DNA from 2 places in the Mesorhizobium sp. M0139 genome. Region 1 is predicted to be linked to the other one. Evidence: riboswitches for the same ligand, from Rfam matches in the RefSeq annotation. Region 1 holds a riboswitch; the other holds the start of a gene.
The links. A riboswitch is a leader RNA that binds a small molecule or an ion and turns the genes downstream of it on or off. The one in region 1 is predicted to bind S-adenosylmethionine.
Positions count from the first base shown of each region.

Region 2: it holds a riboswitch for S-adenosylmethionine, as region 1 does, so the genes downstream of both, metX (homoserine O-acetyltransferase MetX) here and NKJ58_RS16860 (O-succinylhomoserine sulfhydrylase) in region 1, are expected to answer to the same signal.

Region 1 is NZ_JAMYTN010000009.1:49,331-52,762, forward strand. It holds gene NKJ58_RS16855 (2'-deoxycytidine 5'-triphosphate deaminase) at 1-949, opposite strand, end outside; SAM riboswitch at 1,090-1,167, shown strand; gene NKJ58_RS16860 (O-succinylhomoserine sulfhydrylase) at 1,225-2,415, shown strand; gene NKJ58_RS16865 (ceramide glucosyltransferase) at 2,427-3,432, opposite strand, start outside.
Region 2 is NZ_JAMYTN010000011.1:94,565-97,996, forward strand. It holds gene hisC (histidinol-phosphate transaminase) at 1-1,105, opposite strand, end outside; SAM riboswitch at 1,233-1,310, shown strand; gene metX (homoserine O-acetyltransferase MetX) at 1,371-2,540, shown strand; gene metW (methionine biosynthesis protein MetW) at 2,537-3,151, shown strand; gene NKJ58_RS19830 (DUF1330 domain-containing protein) at 3,159-3,432, opposite strand, start outside.

The DNA.
Region 1 (3,432 bases):
ACGGCACTTCGTGGCTGCGCACTTCGAGCACCGCCCGGCTGCCGGTGCCGCCTGAGGCCGAATGGCCGAAGCCCGGATCGAAGAAGCCGGCATAGTGAACACGGAATTCGCCAACCAGCGGATCGAAGGGCGTCATCTCGGCGGCGTAGAGCGGCGGCACGTGCACGGCTTCGCGGCTGACCAGGATGTAGAACTCGTCCGGGTCGAGCACCAGTTCGCCGGCGCCGCTCTTATAGAGCGGCTCCCAGAAATCGACGGCATCCTGGGCGGCGCGCTTGTCGACATCGACCAAGCCGGTGTGATGCTTGCCGCGATAGCCGACCAGGCCGTTCTGGTCGCCGTCAAGATCGATCGACAGCGCAATGCCGCCGCCGGAAATGTTGGGCGGCTCGGTCGCCACCAGCATCTCGGCGCGGTGCAATTCGTTCAGTTCTGCCTCCGACAACAGCGCGTTGCCGGTGCGAAAGCGGATCTGCGACAGCCTCGATCCGGCGCGTACGACGATCGGGAAGGTGCGTGGACTGACTTCGAGATAAAGCGGCCCGTGATAGCCGGGGGCGATCTTGTCGAACTCATGGCCGCGATCGGTCATCACCCGGGTGAAGATGTCGAGCCGGCCGGTCGAGCTCTTCGGGTTGGCCGAGGCCGACACGTTTGCGGGCAGCGCCAGGCTTTCGAGCAGCGGCACGATGTAGACGCAGCCGGTTTCCAGCACCGCGCCCTCGGCGAGACTGAACTCATGCAATTTCAGCCGGTGAAGCTTGTCGGCCACCAGATGATCGGGACCCGGCAGGAAGGAGGCGCGCACGCGAAAAGCCTTGTCGCCGAGCCTCAGATCGAGGCTCGCCGGCTGCACCTGGTCGACATCGAGCGCGCGCGGCGACTCCAGCGCGCCGGACTGAAACAGCGCGGAAATGTCCTGATCGGGAAGAATGCCTGTCTGCCGCAAAAGGCTGGCTCCGCTCCAAGGTCGGTCTCTTTGTGGCAGGTTCTTGCCGCAAAACCGCTGGATATTATTGCGGAACCTGCCTGGTACAAACCTCTTAATGAAGCCGGCAATTGACGCAAGCGCAGGTGAGGTCTAAAGGGTCGTTATCCCGTGGTGATTTGGCCGGTCGGCTTGCAGCCACGTTAAACAAGTCGCTAAAGGACCGTCGGGCCGCAAGGCCATATGGACCGGTTGCGACTTTCGCGGCCGGTTTTTTTGTGTCTGGAACAAAAGCGATGAGCACCAAGAAGCGTAACTGGAAGCCTCAGACCGCACTCGTGCACGGGGGAACACTGCGTTCCCAGTTCGGCGAGACGTCGGAAGCGATGTATCTCACCCAGGGCTATGTCTATGAAACGGCGCAGGCCGCGGAAGCCCGTTTCAAGGGCGAGGAGCCGGGTTTCATCTATTCGCGCTATGCCAACCCTACCGTCGACATGTTCGAAAAGCGCATGTGCGCGCTGGAGGGTGCCGAAGATGCGCGCGCCACGGCGTCCGGCATGGCGGCGGTGACGGCAGCGCTCCTGTGCAGCGCCAAGGCCGGCGACCATATCGTTGCGGCGCGCGCGCTGTTCGGCTCCTGCCGCTGGGTGGTGGAGACGCTGGCGCCGAAATACGGCATCGAGGCAACGCTGGTCGACGGCACCGACATCGCCAACTGGGAAAAGGCGGTGCGGCCGAACACGAAACTGTTCTTCTTGGAAAGCCCGACCAATCCGACGCTGGAAGTGGTCGACATCGCAGCGGTGGCGGCGCTCGCCACCTCGATCGGCGCCAGGCTGATCGTCGACAATGTCTTCGCCACGCCCTTGCAGCAGAAGCCCTTGCAGCTCGGCGCCCATATTGTCGTCTACTCCGCGACCAAGCACATTGACGGCCAGGGACGCTGTCTCGGCGGCATCATCCTGTCGGACAAGAAATGGATCGACGAGAATTTGCACGACTATTTCCGCCACACCGGCCCGAGCCTGTCGCCGTTCAACGCCTGGACGCTGCTCAAGGGCCTGGAGACGCTGCCGGTTCGGGTGCGCCAGCAGACTGAAAGCGCGGCCAAGATCGCGGATTTCCTGGCAGGACGGCCGGAAATCGCCCGCGTCATCTATCCCGGCCGCGCCGACCACCCGCAGGCCGACATCGTCAAGAAGCAGATGACAGGCGGATCGACGCTGATCTGCCTCGACGTCAAGGGCGGCAAGCAGGCGGCCTTCGCCTTGCAGAACGCGCTCGACATCGTGCTGATCTCCAACAATCTCGGCGACGCCAAGAGCCTGATCACCCATCCGGCGACCACCACGCACAAGAACCTCAGCGACGAAGCTCGCGCCGAGCTTGGCATCGGGCCGGGAACGCTCAGGCTGTCGGTCGGTCTTGAGGATACGGACGATCTGCTGGAGGACGTTGCGCAGGCGCTGAAGGCAGCCGGATAGGCCGCGAGGCGTCACGCTCCCGACGAAACCTCTTCCAGTTCGGCCGTCTTGGTGCCGATGGTCATGATGTTGCCGCGCCAGTCGACGGCGCCGCTCAGCCAGCCGCGCGCCCAGATGGCGGGAAGCATCATGTCGCGCACCATCATCGCCGGGACCATGCGCAGCGACAGGTGCCAGCCCTTGGCCGCGGCCAGCGCGCATTCGGGAATGTAGGCCGCCGTCAGCACGGCCAACACCGTGGCCGGCAGGCTGATGCCGGCACTTGCGGCCGCCACCAGCGCCAACGCCAACGGCACGGCGACGCCGGTCAGGATCTCGGGTGCGAAAAACAGCGGGAAAGTGACGCGGCGCAACCGCGCCCAGCGCGCCTGGCGCGACCAGATGTCGGCAAGTCGGCGCTGCCCCAGTGGTTGCTCGAAAGGCGAGGCAACGAGATTGACGCGCAGGCCCAGTCCGTTGACCAGCTTGGTTGCAGCAGCATCCTCGGCGATCTCGGCGGCCAGCGCGCGGATACCGCCACTGGTATCGAGCATCGGCTTGTTCCACAGCATGCTCTTGCCTTGGGCAAAGCCGAGACCGAGCGCCTCGCCGGCATATTGCCAGCGCGCCTGCAGCGTGTTGAGGAACGCGCATTCGACCTCGGCCCAAAAGCCATCCGGCCGAGAGCCGATCGGCGTCGAGCAGATAAGCCCGGTATTGGTCCGCCAAGCCGCCATCATGTGCTGGACGTAATCCCTAGGCATCAGCACGTTGGAATCCGCGAGAATAACCCAATGATAGAGCGCCGCTTCCCAGCCCTTGACGCAGTTGTTGAGCTTCGGGTTGCTGCTGACGCGGTCGTCGCCGATCAGCAGCCGGGCCGGCACGTTGGGAAACAGGACGATCGCCCTGTTTATCAGTTTGACGACGGGATCGTCGGCGTGAGCGACGCAGAAGATCAGTTCGTAGCGCGGCCAGTCGAGCGAGAAGGCTCGCTGCAGCGTCTCTTGTGTGAACGGCTCCACGCCGCGCGACGGC
Region 2 (3,432 bases), on a different contig from region 1:
TTTTCAGGAATGTCGTGAGGGCATCGATGACGCCGCGATTTGCTTCTTCGGTGCCGACGCTCATGCGCAGCGCATTGGGAAAGCCATAGCCGGTAACGCGCCGCAATATATAGCCGCGCTGGGTGAGGTAATCGTCCGCCGCCTCAGCCGAATGCCTCTTGTCGTCGGGAAAGTGGATGAGCACGAAATTGCCGACGCTGGGCGTCACGCGCAGCCCAAGCTTCGTCAGTTCTTCATTCAGCCAGGTAAGCCAGGTCTCGTTGTGCAACGAACTGCGCTCGACATGGGCGCGGTCGCGGATGGCGGCAATGCCGGCCTCGATCGCTGTTGCGTTAACGTTGAAAGGGCCGCGGATGCGGTTGATGGCATCGACGATGTGCAGTGGGCCATACATCCAGCCGATGCGCGCGCCGCCAAGGCCGAGCTTGGAGAAAGTGCGGGTCATGACCACATTCTGTGCGCTGCCCGCCAGCTCGATGCCGGCCTCATAGTCATTGCGCCTGACATATTCGGCATAGGCCGCGTCGAGCACCAGAAGCACGTTGCCCGGGAGAGCGGAATGCAGGCGGCGGACCTCCTGGAACGGCAGATAGGTTCCGGTCGGATTGTTGGGATTGGCGAGGAAGATGATTTTGGTCCGCGGCGTCACCGCGGCCAGGATCGCGTCGACGTCGGCGCGTTCCTCGGTTTCCTTGATCGTCACCGGTGTCCCGCCGGCCGACTGGATGTAGATCTTGTAGATCATGAAGGCGTGTTCGGTGATGATGGCCTCATCGCCGGCCGCCAGATAGGTCTGCGCCAGCAGGCCCAAAATCTCGTCGGAACCGTTGGAGCAGATGATGTTTGCCGGGTTGAGGCCATGCACCTCGGCGATCGCCTCGCGCAGCCGGCGGGCGGTGCCGTCGGGATAGACATCGAGCTTGCTGGCCACTTCGCGCGCGGCCTCGATCGCCTTCGGCGACGGGCCGAGCGGGTTCTCGTTCGACGACAATTTATGGACCTTGGCGACGCCGGCAGGTGCCGCGCTCTTGCCCGGTACATAGGCGTCGATGTCCATGATGCCCGCGCGGGGCGTCGGCCGTGCCTTGTCCGCTGTCTTGTCCATGTCGCAAACCCGTTGAGAACGCCTCCGTCCGGAGGCCGCAGCGGAAATACAAGCCGTAGCCGCGAATGTCGAGAGGCCGGGCAATAGCTGGCCGTTGACGCCGGGCCGCACGAGTTCTAGAAGAACGCAACAGTTCCGTGGTGATTTGGCCGGTCGGCTTGCAGCCACGTTAAACAACTCGCTAAAGGGCCGTTTGCGTGACGTAACCGGCTTTGCGATCGCATTGCCGGTTTTTTATTGCCTGACGGCGGGCAAGGAGAGTCACATGGCTGCGCTCCGCGCTACAAAAACCAACAACGAGGCCGACAGCCCGTCGAGCCCGGTGTTGCGTTTTGGCCCTGACAAGCCGCTGAAGCTTGACGCCGGCACGCTTTTGTCGCCGTTCCAGATCGCCTACCAGACCTATGGCGCCCTCAACGATGCCCGCACCAACGCCATCCTGGTCTGCCACGCGCTGACCGGCGACCAGCATGTCGCCAGCACCAATCCGGTGACCGGCAAGCCCGGCTGGTGGGAAGTGCTGATCGGTCCCGGCAAGATCATCGACACCAACCGCTTCTTCGTCATTTGCTCCAACGTCATCGGCGGCTGCCTCGGCTCCACCGGTCCGGCCTCGACCAATCCCGCCACCGGCAAGCCCTACGGCCTCGACCTGCCAATCATCACCATCCGCGACATGGTGCGGGCGCAATTGATGCTGGTCGACCATTTCGGCATCGAAAAGCTGTTTTGCGTGCTCGGCGGCTCGATGGGCGGCATGCAGGTGCTGGAATGGGCGTCATGCTATTCCGAGCGCGTCTTCTCGGCCCTGCCGATCGCCACAGGCGCACGCCATTCCTCGCAGAACATCGCCTTCCACGAGGTCGGCCGCCAGGCTGTCATGGCTGATCCGGACTGGCATGGCGGCAAATATTTCGAGCACGGCAAGCGCCCGGAAAAGGGGCTCGCCGTGGCGCGCATGGCCGCCCACATCACCTATCTGTCGGAAGCCGCCCTGCATCGGAAATTCGGCCGCAATCTGCAGGACCGCGAAGCGCTGACCTTCGGTTTCGACGCAGATTTCCAGATCGAAAGCTATCTGCGCCACCAGGGCATGACATTCGTCGACCGCTTCGACGCCAACTCCTACCTCTACATGACCCGTTCGATGGATTATTTCGACCTCGCCGCCGACCATGGCGGCCGGTTGGCAGATGCCTTTGCCGGGACCAAGACCCGCTTCTGCCTGGTGTCCTTCACCTCGGACTGGCTGTTCCCGACCGAGGAGAGCCGCTCGATCGTGCATGCGCTCAACGCCGCCGGCGCCTCCGTCTCCTTCGTCGAGATCGACACCGACCGCGGCCATGATGCCTTCCTGCTCGATGAACCCGAACTGTTTGCCGCCATCAAGGGCTTCATCGGCTCGGCGGCCCGCGCAAGGGGGCTCGCCTCATGAGCGTCAATGGCAGCCAGCGCGTCGACCTCGAAGTCGTGGCCAACCTGATACCGCCGCAGTCGCGGGTGCTCGATGTCGGCTCCGGCGACGGCCTGCTGCTCGAACTCCTGCAGGAGACCAAGCAGGTCGACGGCCGCGGGCTGGAGCTGTCACAGCGCGGCGTCAATGAATGCGTTGCGCGCGGCCTCTCGGTCATCCAGGGCGATGCCGACACCGACCTCGAATTCTATCCGGACAAGGGTTTTGACTTCGTCGTCCTGTCACAGACGCTGCAGGCGACCCGCAACCCGAAGCTGGTGCTCGACGAGCTGCTCCGAATCGGCAACCGCGCCATCGTCTCCTTCCCCAATTTCGGCCACTGGCGGGTGCGGCTGTCGCTGTTCGTCAAGGGCCGGATGCCGGTGACAGCGGACCTGCCCTATTCCTGGTACGACACGCCCAACATCCATTTCTGCACCATCCGCGACTTCGTCAATCTGGTCGAGGAACTCGGCGCCTCGGTCGAGAAAGCCACCGCGCTCGACGGCAACGGCCAGAAGATCGGCCTGTCGATGCCATGGTGGTTCTGGAATTTCTTCGGCCAGCAAGCGGTGTTCTTGTTGAAGCGGTAGTTTGCCCCTATGCCAGCATGTCCGTCGCCTTGTGCGGGTGCTGAACGCCATCGGCGATAATCACATCGGCGTGGGAGTTGTCGGTGCGCAAGGCCAGAATCTCGCGATAGGCTGATGAATCGTACCAGCCCCACGCATGCGCCCTGTCCGGAAACTCGATGACGATCAGATGCCCGGGCCATTCGTTTTCGACCACGTCCATGTCGCCGCCGTGGACAAGGAAGCGGCCGCCGAACGGCTCCAATGTGGCGTCGATCCTCTGCAGATACACGACAATCTGC